3 regions of the Marinococcus sp. LNHM4E3-1 genome follow, and region 2 is predicted to be linked to each of the others. Evidence: riboswitches for the same ligand, from Rfam matches in the RefSeq annotation. Region 2 holds a riboswitch; each other region holds the start of a gene.
What was found. A riboswitch is a leader RNA that binds a small molecule or an ion and turns the genes downstream of it on or off. The one in region 2 is predicted to bind thiamine pyrophosphate.
Positions count from the first base shown of each region.

Region 1: another riboswitch for thiamine pyrophosphate. It lies ahead of tenA (thiaminase II); the one in region 2 lies ahead of ACTRXI_RS05495 (thiamine phosphate synthase).
Region 3: another riboswitch for thiamine pyrophosphate. It lies ahead of ACTRXI_RS13290 (LuxE/PaaK family acyltransferase); the one in region 2 lies ahead of ACTRXI_RS05495 (thiamine phosphate synthase).

Region 1 is NZ_JBQLID010000010.1:106,661-111,126, forward strand. It holds gene ACTRXI_RS11930 (ABC transporter ATP-binding protein) at 1-1,319, opposite strand, end outside; gene ACTRXI_RS11935 (ECF transporter S component) at 1,316-1,909, opposite strand; gene tenA (thiaminase II) at 1,909-2,604, opposite strand; TPP riboswitch at 2,742-2,845, opposite strand; gene ACTRXI_RS11945 (NADPH-dependent FMN reductase) at 2,980-3,540, opposite strand; gene ACTRXI_RS11950 (DUF2254 domain-containing protein) at 3,605-4,466, opposite strand, start outside.
Region 2 is NZ_JBQLID010000004.1:66,918-71,383, forward strand. It holds gene thiS (sulfur carrier protein ThiS) at 1-135, opposite strand, end outside; gene thiO (glycine oxidase ThiO) at 119-1,240, opposite strand; gene ACTRXI_RS05495 (thiamine phosphate synthase) at 1,230-1,841, opposite strand; TPP riboswitch at 1,883-1,985, opposite strand; TPP riboswitch at 2,042-2,141, opposite strand; gene ACTRXI_RS05500 (AEC family transporter) at 2,194-3,093, opposite strand; gene ACTRXI_RS05505 (potassium/proton antiporter) at 3,151-4,466, opposite strand, start outside.
Region 3 is NZ_JBQLID010000013.1:56,491-60,956, forward strand. It holds gene ACTRXI_RS13280 (LCP family glycopolymer transferase) at 1-918, shown strand, start outside; gene ACTRXI_RS13285 (hypothetical protein) at 1,025-1,303, shown strand; TPP riboswitch at 1,779-1,882, shown strand; gene ACTRXI_RS13290 (LuxE/PaaK family acyltransferase) at 1,984-3,093, shown strand; gene ACTRXI_RS13295 (acyl-CoA reductase) at 3,090-4,466, shown strand, end outside.

The sequences.
Region 1 (4,466 bases), on a different contig from region 2:
CCCTGGCTGAGCTGAAATGGATGATTCTTTCGAATATGTCCGAGCTGAAATTGAATCAGCAGTTCATTTGTCTGCTGATCAATATCTTTTTCGCACCACCCTTCCATTTCCATTCCGTAGCGTATTTCTTTTTCCACGGTCTGTGCTACAAACTGATGCTCGGGCTGCTGAAAAACAATTCCGAAGGTTTTAGCAATTTCGTACGGCTTCAGACTGGCAATATCTTCTCCGTTAACATATATAGAGCCGCTTTTAAGAGATTCCCATCCAGTGAGGACACGTGCGAGCGTGCTCTTTCCTGCTCCGTTTGCACCGACTAGAGCAGTCATTTCCCCTGGGTACAGGGAAAAAGATACGTTTTCGAAAACCGTTTGCTCGCCATAGGCAAAGGCCGCCTGCTTCACCTCCAGAACAGGTGGTTCAAGTGAAGGAGCACTTATCTTTTTCGGCTGCGGCAGAGATGCAAGAACTGCTGCAGCGGAATAATCCGCTGCAAACCTTTCCCATTCCCCTAAAGTAATGGGAAGAGCAGATTTGGGATTCTCTGACTTTTTCAGTAATTTCTTTCCGGCTTCTGCAGGAGCCGGCAGCCATACTCCTTCTGCTTCGAGTACGGCTGCATGAGAATTGAATATACGTGCCGGGCTTCCATCCGCAGACACCTGGCCATCGTGGTTCAATACGATCACCCGGTCTACCCACTCCATTACTTCATTTAATTGATGCTCAATCAAAACCAGTGTTTTATCACTATCTGCTGCAATGCGGCCAAGAAGCGAAGCCACTGCTTGCCGGCTTACCGGATCGAGCTGGGAGAGCGGTTCATCCAGAATCCATATCCGCGGATTCACAGCAGCTAAACAGGAAACAGCTATTTTTTGCTTCATCCCGCCGGACAGTGTGTCGATACGGGCATCAATGCAGTGAAGCATATCTGTAAATTGTAAGGCTTCGTGCACGCGGGCCTCGATATCACCTGCAGGCACCCGCAGATTCTCAAGCGTGAATACAAGCTCTTCCCGCACGGTCGGCATGCAGAACTGGGTATCCGGGTCCTGGAACAAAAGCGCCGCCTGCCTGGCGGCCTCCGTAATACTTTTCACCGCCGGATTTTCCCCAAACACGCTCAGACCGCCCGAAACCTCCGCCTCCACAGAACGCGGAAGAATTCCCTGGATAGCGAGAGCAAGCGTACTTTTGCCTGAACCACTCGGACCGAGCAGCAGCACGTTTTCCCCAGTACATATTTCTGCTGAAAAACCTTCTATCGAAGGCTTAGCAAAAGGGTACGCAATGGTCAATTTGTCTGCGTAAATCATACAGCATCCTTCTGCTGGCCGAGACGGTATTGACGGCCAAGGGCGAAGCGGTCAAGCACTCCAGTCTTTACCAGCGCATCCGCAAAGCTTTTCCCTGCCCATCCGGCTAAAAGAGCGCCGCTTATAAGCATGGTTACCAGCATAAATACAACAACAGAACCTGCGTACTGGCTGAATCCATAAAGGACATACTGGGTTAAAAATGCAGCAAACGTTCCGGCCGACCCGGCAAGCATTAATACTGGCAGACGGAACACCCGGTAGAAAAACAGAGCGAAAATCAATTCTGCAGCGAGCCCCTGGGTGAAGCCGAGCACGAGCACTGCTCCTGCACTGACAGACCCCGCCATAACTTCAGTGCCGGCCGCAATAAGCTCTGAAAGCAGCGCCGCTCCCGGTTTTTGAACGATATAGGCACAAATCACAGGCGCAAGGATCCAGAAGCCCGCCATCAGGCCTCCTCCAACTGGACCGAAGATGCCGGTAACCATTTGTCCCAGCAGCACCCAAAGAAGATAAAGGACGCCGAGAACTGCTGAAATAAACGAGATGACGACAATATCCCGGAGGTTTAAGCGTTTGTTTATCATTAGACTTTTTCCCCGTCTGTTAACGTTCTGGCAAAGGGCCAGTCTTTTGCATAATAAGCGTCCTCAAAAAACATATACTCAAGCTGGCATCCTTCCATAAACAACGTCCGCCAGCGCTGTTTTTCTTCTTCTGTGACTGTTTCTGCCAGTTCATCGAGGCGGTCAATATATTTGTACATTTCCCGTTCCTCACGGTCCCCGTAAAAACGAATCCAGTCATTGAACGGATGGGTTTCGTCCGGCTGCACTTCCTCCATCAGCCTTTCACCCACATACAAATACACCCACGGGCAGGCAAGCGTTACCGCAATTACATCACCAAGTGTTCCTTTTTCGGCATGGTGCAGCATGTGAAGCACGTAATGCTGAGATACCGGAGCAAGCGCATAGCCCTGCAATTCCTCATAGCCCACGCCCGCCTGCTCACACAAATTATGATGCGGGTGCGTTTCGCTGTTTAAAACAAAATCAATGGTATCTTTAAACATAACCATGTCTTCTCTTGACGTACACTTTGTTACCCCAATTGCTTTTGCCTTGATCATGGCGTTTAAGTATTCAAAATCCTGCTTCACGTAATGGATAAGAGATGCTTTTGGGAGCTCCCCTTTCCCGATACCCTGTACAAACGGATTTCTCCAGCAGGCTTCAAAAATGTGCTCTGTGTCCTGCCATAAAAGCTCTGAAAATTTCATTGTAACTTCCTCCTTTAAATTAGGAGGGAACCACTACGGGCAGTCAGGACCAATGGGGTAAAAAAAGCCACTCCATTGGTGGAGTGGCTTAGAATAAACGTCCTCTATGGTAAAGCTTGTGCTTTTGAAATAGACGTATTCTGCCGTCTCCACTTTCCTACGCTGGCCTTAACCAGATCAGGTTCAAAGGGATTAAGGTTAGTCCTTATCTCAGCCGCTTTCGGCACCCCTAGTGGATTCCCTATTAAGTTGTCTACACTTTATCATATTATGTCAGGAAGTCAAAGGTGATTTTTATAATCCGCCTTCTCCCTCTGAGCAAAAATCTGCATTCAAAAACCCTGCAGGCCTATGCCAGCAGGGTTTTTCTGCATATTACGCGCGGTTCGCCACAGCCCGCGTTTCCTGATAAAAACGTTCGAATTCGGCTACGACATTATCAAGAAAATCAATCGTGCCCTGATCTGTTAAATCTCCGTTTTCATTCATTTTTTCATGGACGGCTCCGATCAGTACTTCATTTCCAGGCAGTACTTTTGCACTCATACCGGGAGCGCTCAGAATCTGTCGAAGATGCATCTGCGCTTTCACTGTGCCCAGGCCTCCAAGAGAAGCTCCTACAAGCATGGTTGGTTTGCCGGCAAAGTCGTAATCGACCCGGGAGTTCCAGTCAAGAGCATTTTTAAGCACGCCGGAAATCGAACCGTTATATTCCGGAGTGGCGATAAGCACGGCGTCCGCTTCACGTACAGAACGCTTGTATTCCTGCACATAGTCCGGAGCGTTGCTTTCCTCATCCTGATCATAGTGCGGAAGATCGCGGATATCTAAAATATCAATATCCATGATGTCACTGTAACGATCCTGCATGTACTCCACTAACTTTCCGTTAAATGATTCCTGGCGAATACTTCCTACGATAGCTGCTACTTTCATTTGAACTTTCATCCTTTCGTGTTGAACTTCATTTACATATCATACACGCACGTTACTGGCTGTTTCAAGTTATCTGCTTACTTTTTGTAAGTGCCTGATGCAGAGCTGTGTTCTTTTTCTGCACACGCTCCTCCCAGTATTCCCTGTCCCAGTCCGCAAGCTGTTCCGGAGCGACCGCCTGCTCCATGTAACGGGAAAATGAATCCACTTCCTTTAACACAGACGGATCTCCTGTTTTCACGAGCATCGTCAGTGCTTCCATGCAGGCTCCCATTACCGAAATATCTTCGTAACCGTACAATCTCACCTGATAAAAGCTTTTATATAAATACTCCCTAAAGGGTTTTACAGGCATGAATAACCGCAGCTCATTCTGATTGTCAGCGAAGTATTGGTCATTTTTGTGTTCATGGCTGAGTTCGGAAAGCAGTGCCCCAATACGGTTGATGCAGTTCGCTGCTGTGTGTGGATCATTGATTGCAGGCGAAATGGCCCGCAGCGCTATTTCTACAATTTTCTGCATGGAGAATTCAATGTCCTGAACATTGCTTCTCTCTTCTCCTACTAATAAAAAACTTCTCAATATTTTCGAGGATAAACTATGCTTTGACCAATAGCGAAATAAAGGCTCTCCCTGATGAACGTAGTCTCCTACCTGGAACAGGCATTCGACCACGGCTCCCTGCTGCCTGGCCCATTCAATCAGTTCAGGCATTTTCACCATATTGGTATACCCCGACCGTTCGGCATAAACGATTGCTTCTTCGTCATTTCGAAAATCATCGCTCCATTCGCTGAAGCTGTGCACCCCCGAATAAGTGTAGGCATCCCGGATCACCCTGGAGGCATCAGATCTTATATGGCTGATCAAATGATTCACCTGCAGCCACTGGGTGGAGTGATAAATAAAGATAATAAAAAAAGCC
Region 2 (4,466 bases):
AAATTCTTCAATTACAATAGTGCCGTTGCGCTCCACCACTGTTTTTTTGTGGGCGATCTGAAGCTCTTCAAGTAAATCGGCTACCGTGGTGCTGTTCTCAATATTCTGTAATTGACCATTAAGCGTGATCTGCATGAATAATTCCTCCCTTTCGTATTTGAGGGTCTACGGCAAACAGGTGCTTCCAGTCCTCGCGAACGCTTTCCCCCTCGATCCGGTCAGCCATCCAGCTTCCGCTCAGTGCTGAAAGCAAAATACCGTTTCTGTAATGGCCGGTCATTACCCACAAACCCCGTTCGGTCTGTCCCATATATGGCAGCCCGTCCCCTGTCTGCGGCCGGACACCGCTCCAAAGCCTGTCAATATTCGCATGCTTCAGCCCCGGCACTAAATGCACAGCTGCTTTCATCAGCTCCTGTATCGAAGCTACAGTGACCCCTGTACTCGAGTCGCCGGGTTTTTCTGAAGCGCCTATAAAGATTTCCCCGTCCTTTTTCGGAACAATATACACCTGCGGAGTGTGGAGGGTGTGTCTCAAATTCTCCCGGGGCATGCGTACGGACAAACACTCCCCTTTCACCGGATAGAGGGTAAACTCCTTCTCATCCAACAGCTCCGCCCCGGCGCTTCCCCCGGTAAAAACAACTTCTTCCGCTTCAACAACTCCTTCACTTGTTTTCGCACCGTAAACGCGGCCATCAGCTTCCAAAAGACGATCAACTGAAGTATTTTCCCGTACAATTGTCCCGCAGGCCTTTGCTGCTTTGGCAAGAGCCATTGTCCATTCATAGGCACGAAGCTGGCCGTCTTTTGGAATGGACCAGGCGCCCCGGATATTTTCGGAAAGCGCCGGTTCCCTGCGCAGTGCTTCATATGGCGAAAGCCACTCCGCGCCGTAGTCGCGCGTGGTGCGTTGATAACTTTCTTCTTCCGCTGTCTCCCATACAGGCTTCAGCATTCCGTTGTTCACGTAGGAAACGTCCATTCCGCTAAGCGCTTCCACTTCAGGGACCAGTTCTTTAAACAGCTCCCGGCTTTCCAGGGCGAATTCCTGAAAAAGGCCAGACCCTTCCCATTCGGACTGGGCTCCGAGCATACCGGCAGCCGCTTTTGATGCTCCGGAAGCGATGGTTTCTTTTTCGATGACCATCACACGACGCCCCCGTTTGCTTAACTGATATGCAAGCGAGCATCCCTGTACCCCTGCGCCCACAATAAGAACTTCTGTATCAGCCTTCATTGTCATCACTCCTTAACCGGATTCTGAGCTCTTCGGCTGCTTTTCCGGGTTCTGCCGCATCATAAAAATATGCAATGGCTGCCACCCCGGACGCTCCGCAGTTTATACCTTCTACTGCCTTGTCAGCATCAATTCCTCCGATGGCAATCACGGGGAGGCGGACGCTTTCCGCCACAGCTTTCAACGCCCGAACTCCGCGCGGGGGGCTCCCAGGTTTACTGCCTGAGGCAAATACATGACCAAAATACAGCCATGATGCTCCCTCCTGTTCACTTCTTTTCGCTGCCTCTACAGAGTGTATCGACTGCCCCCAGCTTACAGATGCCGGATAGATTGTACGACGCTCCGGCAGGTGGGTACCGGCCAGCCCGTATGCAGCAGCAAGCTCCGGTTCATCATTTATGATCAGCTGCGCGGGGGCAGTTCCTTCTTTTAATGCCAGCTCGACGGCCCTTTCCTTTTCACGCTTTGTCCATTCAGGTGCCCGTATATGCACATAATCGACGATTCCTGTGAGCTCCCTCGTTTTCCCCCACCACGCTGCCACCGTTATATCCGGCGGCGATACCGCGTGTATGCTCGGCTTCGGTTTGTCATTCATAAAAAACCTCCTTCCAGAAGGAAGGAGGCTGCCCGTTAAAAGGTTCAACATGGCTGCTTCCCTCCGCTGGCTCTCCAGATCAGGTTCAAAGGGTTCCGGATGTTTCTCCGGTCTCAGCCTCAGCAGGCACCCCCAGCAAATATAATATTTTCCACAAAAAACCCCGCTTTCATTTAGAAAGCGGGGGAGATAGTCGTATTGGCATCTCTTCCCCACTTCCCTCCGCTGGTATAATCCAGATCAGGTTCAAAGGGATCAGCTTTACGCTGTCTCAGCCAACAGGCACCCCTAGTGGTTGGTATTATTTATATCATAACGCGGTACTCTTCTTCCGTCAATTCGATGCGGAATTTTATGCCTGGAAAATCGACAGCACCACCCACAGGGAAGGAACGCTTAAAATAGTCGTCACCAGTGTAATACTCGAAACAAGCTGGGGGTTGGAATCAAATTGTACAGAAATCATTGCCATGGTTGCTGCACTCGGCATCGCTGTTGAAACAACCAGCACGGTCGTTAACGTGTCGCTGGTCTGCAGCAGCAGGGCAATTACGTAAGCGAGAGCCGGCGCGAATACAAGCCGTAAAAACGTACCTGCACTAACAAGCTTCCAATCCATGCTTTTGACGGATATGCGTGCAAGCTGCATCCCCAGGATAATCATAACCACCGGTATTGCAGCGCTCGCGAGCATATCGAGGGCTTCATAATAGGTCGCTCCGACCGGTATCCCGGTCAGCTGGAAGACAATACCGGCGAGCAGTGCATAAAATACCGGCATCCGCAGTACCGTCCGGAACGCGTCAGCCGCATCCATATTGGCACTGTTTGCGATATAGACGCCTACAGTATTCATCAGCATCGTCTGAATGACCATAAAAACGATAGAGTAGGCAAAGGCTGTATCACCAAACGCAAAAGCAATTAACGGAGCACCGTAATTGCCCGCATTCATAAACACGGTAGAGAGCATCATGCCGGTTTCGTTAGCTTTCGGCCATTTACGCACGTAGGACACTAATTTGATCAGCCCGGTCATAACCGCTAAAAATACCAGGGAAAACAGAGCCATCGACAGCATATCGCTGTTCAGCTCTCTTTCATAGAATGTCCGGAAAACAAGCGCAGGCGTCAATACATAAAGAGCGACAGCCGACACCGGCCGAATATCCACTGCCTGTCTTTTCTGCAGCAAATAGCCAATCGTAAATATTAAAATGATTGGGATCAATACATTGATCAGCACACCCATGCGGAGCCCTTCCTTCTTTCCTCAAATTTAATGCCTCTTAACGCTGGCCGCTTTTTCTCAGTAATCGTGCCGCAGCATCTGCTTTAAAATACGTTTTTCTTTACGTGATACAAGAATATACAAATAATCACCGGCCTGGATTATTGTCTCACCAACCGGAGTGACCAGTTCATCGTCCCGGACAATCGCGCTGATCAGCGCAGATGCGGGAAATTCAATGCTTTGGAGCGTCTGCCCGACAATCGGCGTCGCTTCATTCGTTTGAAATTCCATAATTTCTGCGTTCGCTTTTCCGAGTGATACGAGCTCCAGGGAATGAGTTGGCGCTTCGCGGAGCGGACCGGATAGGTGAAGCCATTTCGCTAATGGAGCGATGGTCGCCCCCTGGATCAGTGCAGACGTCAGCACAATAAAGAAGACGACATTAAAAATCTGGCTGCCCGACTCCACACCAGCAACAATCGGGTATGTAGCCAAAATAATCGGCACCGCCCCGCGCAGACCTGCCCAGGATAAAAATATATTCTGCTTTGGTTTATAGCCGAAAAAGGAAGTCGACAAAAACGTAGCCAGCGGACGGGCCAAAAACATTAAAACCGCTGATAATATGAGTCCCATGGTGATGTTTGACCAGGTCAAAATGTCTCTCGGGAAAGCAAGCAATCCCAGGATGATAAACATGCTTATTTGGGACATCCACGCCATGCCCTCGTTGAACCGGTAAATCGGCTGGCGGTAAATCAAATCGGAGTTACCTATTAAAAGCGCTGCTACATATACTGCCAAAAACCCGCTTGCGCTCATGCTTGAGGTCACACTGTAGGTTAACAGCGCGAAAGCGATCGCAAACAGAGGATAGAGTCCACTAGAATCCAGGTTAATACGGTTAATGGTCCATGAGGCTGCCCATCCGAACAACCCGCCCATCGCAAGACCGGCGCCCATCTGCCAGAAAAATGCACCGGATAGCAGCCAGACGTTTGGCGAATCTGCCAATATTAATTCAATAAAGAAGAGCGTTAAAAACACCGCCATTGGGTCGTTACTCCCCGATTCCGCTTCGAGGGTGGACCCCATTTTTTTATCAATGCTCCGTCCCTTCAAAGCGGCAAAGACGGCAGCGGCGTCTGTCGAACCGACTGTAGCTCCGAGAAGCATCGCCTCGAGCCAGGTCAGATCAAGCAGCTGCTTTGCCACCAGCCCCATCAGGGCAGCCGTAAACAGAACGCCAAACGTGGCGAGCGTTACGGAAGGCCCCACCACCGGTCTGATATCGCGCCACCTTGTCTGGGTACCCCCTTCAAACAAAATAATGATTAGGGCTATAATTCCGACGGTTTGGGCAAGCTGGACATTTTCGAACTCAATAATGC
Region 3 (4,466 bases), on a different contig from region 2:
AAAATCGTATTAATCATCGGTACCAGCCTTGGTGTCATGCTGGTTGTCGCCGGCAGCTACGGGTGGAACCTGGTTGCCACCACTTTTACGGCCATCCAGGAAGACGTCGACCGGGCGGAATCTGACAACCGGCTCGACACGATTCATTTGGACGAGGGAGATCCGTTTTCCGTCTTATTGATGGGCGTGGACGAATCCGGGGGTCCGGATGACCCTAACCAACGCACAGACGCGCTCGTGCTGTTAACGGTCAATCCGGATACGGAATCCACCCAGATGGTAAGCATCCCCCGGGACACCTACACGACCATTGCCGGAGAGGGGGAAAAGGATAAAATTAACCACGCCTATGCATTTGGCGGGAAGGATGAAACGATCCGCACCGTCGAGCAGTTATTGGACGTGCCTGTCGACTACTTTTTCCAGGCGGACATGGCCGGTTTTGAAGACATGGTGAACACCATGGATGGTGTCCGGGTCGATAACTCGTTCGCCTTCACGTATAAAGGCACCCATTTCGCCGAAGGCTCCCAGGAATTAAACGGCGACGAAGCCCTGAAGTATGCGCGCATGCGCAACGACGATCCCCGCGGAGATCTGGGGCGCCAGGAACGGCAGCGCAACCTTCTTCTTGGAATGATGGAGAAAGGCACCGACATCTCTTCGGTACCGAAAATAAAAAGCATTCTCACCGTTGTGGAAGACCATGTGCGCACCAATTTCCAACTGAAGGACGTCTGGACGGTCCAATCGAACTACCAGCCCGCCTTCGACGAGGTGAAGCAGCATGAAATCGAGGGGGAAGACGGCGAAAAGGACGACACGTATTACTACATGCCGGACCATGAACAGGTTGAGGAGCTGTCGGACCGGTTAAACCGTCACCTGGAAATTGAACATACAAATGATGAGGCATAAAGTTTTGTCAGCCGCATGGGGAGGTTACCTCCGATCCCTTTCCCATGCGATTGTTTCAGTTCAGCTTAATTTGGCTTCCACAGAGCCAACAGTTAGGGAGGAAACAATGAAGCTAAAAATTCAAAAAGCATTAAACAAACTAGATAAACATGCGAACGACAACATTTCTTTATCATTGGTCCAAGGCCAGGAAGCCTTGATATATCTAAGCGCTAAGGAAGAGCAAAAATTAAACGATATTTTCTACTTTCTTCGCGCAGAAAATCTTGTTTATATCGAAGTCGTTGAAAGCGATGCCCCGACTAATAGCCAAGGGTATCATTTGATGAGGGCCATCCCTCTGCCAAGTCTAGTGCAAATACTGAATGAAACGGAAGCTAAATAATGGGTTATCCACTGAACTGCAATTGGTTTTCTAGATCAATGAACGTATTTCTTCTTTCATCGCCCCGAAGTGCTAATTCTTAGAGGTGTATCTACATATTTTTTTGCAGCCAAGGTTTCTTGTTGATCCGTATACTTCCTCCATTAGGACCCGTCACAGCTAGTATCATCAAGCTAATATTCATTTGCTGCCTCGCTAGTATACCGACAGCTTTTCTATCATGACCTTATGACATTGGTAGACCTTCACTTACATTTGATCATTGGGCAATCATAGAAAACAATTCTTTAATGTTTTGGTTGCAAGGCTTGTCACATAATTTTAAGATCCCCTTGGGGTTCTTTGCCTTCATAAGGGGGTATTGTGATGGAAACTATCGGTGGAGCACCGGCATTTCGGAGTAACCCTATAATGGCTACAGGAAAATTGACAAAGTTTGTTCGCGTGTTAAGATAAATGAAAGTTTAATAACATATTGTTCCACTAGGGGAGCCGCTAGACGGCTGAGAAAAATGAATGTTTAAACCCTTGGAACCTGATCTGCGTACAAGCAGCGGAGGGAAGTGGAGTTGTTCAAAGGCATACGTGTATGCTTTTCGACGACCACTCTCATGGATTCGAGAGTGGTTTTTTTTATGGTTTCAAGCATTAGGGGTGTGCAACAAAAGGAGGTATTTATCGTGGCTTTAACCTATATCGAGGTCAAACAGAACATAGAACACTTTATCAGCCAAGAAAGCTTTTCTAGTGAAGCATTCACTATGGCTGCAAAAGAACTGTTTTCGTTTCAATATCAAAATAATCAAGCCTATCGAACATTTTGCCGCAAACGCCGGTTTCATCCCAAAGCTGTCGAATATTTTAAAGATATTCCCCCTGTACCGATCCAGGCGTTTAAGGAAGCAATGTTAACATGTTCCACCGAAAGGGAAATAGAAAGAATTTTTATGACGAGTGGAACCACAAACCCTCATAAGCGTGGGAAAAACGCGCACAAAGATCTCGATATTTATGATTTATCTTCGAAGAGATACTTTAAAAAAACCATGATGCCGGATAAGCCTCAAATGAAAATGGTGGTATTGTTTCCTCCAGAAGAAGAGTTGCCGAACTCCTCACTTGCCCATTATCTTCAAATTATTAAAGATGCTTTTGGAAGTCCACACAGTGAGCATGTGGTATATAAGGGACAATTCAATCACGAAAGACTCATTTGCTTGCTTCAAGAAGCAGAAACAAAAAAAGAACCCATTTTTGTTCTCGGGGCTACCACTTCCTTTCTTTCCTTTTTAAAGCATTGTATAGCAAGCAATCTTTCTTTTCATCTTCCAACGGGCAGTCGAATCATGGACACAGGAGGAGCGAAAAACTTGTCGAACGTCATGGAGGCGTCCGATATTAAACAGAAGCTCAGCCACCTGTTTGCCCTTCCTCAAGACGTTTGCGGGAACATGTACGGAATGACCGAGTTGAGTTCACAGATCTACGACCCATTGTTCGATGCCGAAGGTGAAAAAGGATGGAAAAAGACCCCGCCTTGGCTTAAAACCATTATTGTGGATCCAGAAACGAGGATGGAGAAACAGGAAGGGGAGCAAGGCATCATTGTTCATTATGACCTTGCCAACATTAACTCTGTCATGCCCATCATGACAGAAGATAAAGGGATAAAAGGCGAAAATGATCATAGCTTTTATTTTTTGGGAAGAGTCGAAGGAGCAGAAGCTAAAGGCTGTTCCTTAGCTATCGAAGAATTCTTAACAGCTTATCAAGGAGATTTTTACTCATGAAAGTACTATACAAGGCCGGCTTCTTACCCGCCCATATAAATGATAAGCTGGCTCATACCCGATGGACGTTCGAAAATCACGGCAAAACCATTCACGTTGACGTTCCTGTGCTCCAAGCATCTCAAATTAACGATCTTGGTTCCTCCCTTAAAAAGCAACAGCAAGCATTTAGTAGTCACCATCGAGTGGATGAAATCGTTAATATTCTTGATCAAGTAGTACAGAATTGGCTAGATCCAGCGTACAAGTTTCGTCAAATGGCCGAGGAGGCGCTTCCGGTCATCACCGGATACGATCAGGACATGATTCGTTTATTCTTGTCTGGATATTTACGTCGGTTTCGAAAAGAAAATCTTCAACGATTTCTAGAAGAAGATTTTTCGAATCCTTTAGTGCTAGATGAATTCCGTCCACGAAAAAGCGGAGGCTTGACTCGAGCTTACGGCGCAGACCTATTGACTTATATTTTTTCCGGCAATGTTCCCGGTGTGCCTGTATGGAGCCTGATTGCTGGAATGTTAGTGAAGTCAGCAGCGATTGGAAAAGTCTCTTCCGCAGAACCCCTTTTTCCCAGTTTATTTGCTCAGTCTATCCAAGAAGTTTCCCCCGAATTAGCAGAAACCTTAGCTATCGTTTGGTGGAAAGGAGGAGATACTACTGTAGAAGATAGCCTTTTTCATCAATCTCAAATAGTTGTTGCCTACGGCAATGAACATACCATGAATAATATTTCAAGCAGAGTTCCTGCTCACACTTCTTTTCTGCCCCACGGCCCTAAGATAAGTTTAGGCGTGGTAACCAAAGAAGGTGTAAGCAATTCGTTGGCCTTGGTAAGCGCTAAGCGAGCGGCCACTGATGCCTCTTGGTTTGATCAGCAAGGATGTTTGTCCCCGCACGTGCTGTATGTAGAACATGGAGGTGATTATTCGCCAAAGGACTTTACGTCCCTACTTGCGCAAGAGATGAAAAATTTCCAAAGCAAAATGCCACGAGCAGAGATCTCTTCTGCTGAAACGAATGCCCTTTTAAAGGCAAGAACAGCGGCGGAATTCATGCCAAACGCTGATTTATTAAATAGTACAGATAGTACCGATTGGACGGTCGTTTGGCAAGACCAGCAACTACGTTTTCCTCTTTCCACCCTCAACCGGCTCATTACTGTGATTCCTATTTATGACTTGGAAGAACTAAAAGAAAAAACGGCTCCTATTCAACCTTATGTCCAAACCGCGGGCATTGTTTGCCCTCCTCAACGATTTCATTCCTTAATTAATCTGTTAGGGGAATGTGGAATGACCCGAATTAGCTTTTTAGGAGAAATGACCCTGCCTGAACCAGGGTGGCATCACGACGGGAGGCCAACCCTTGGCGAC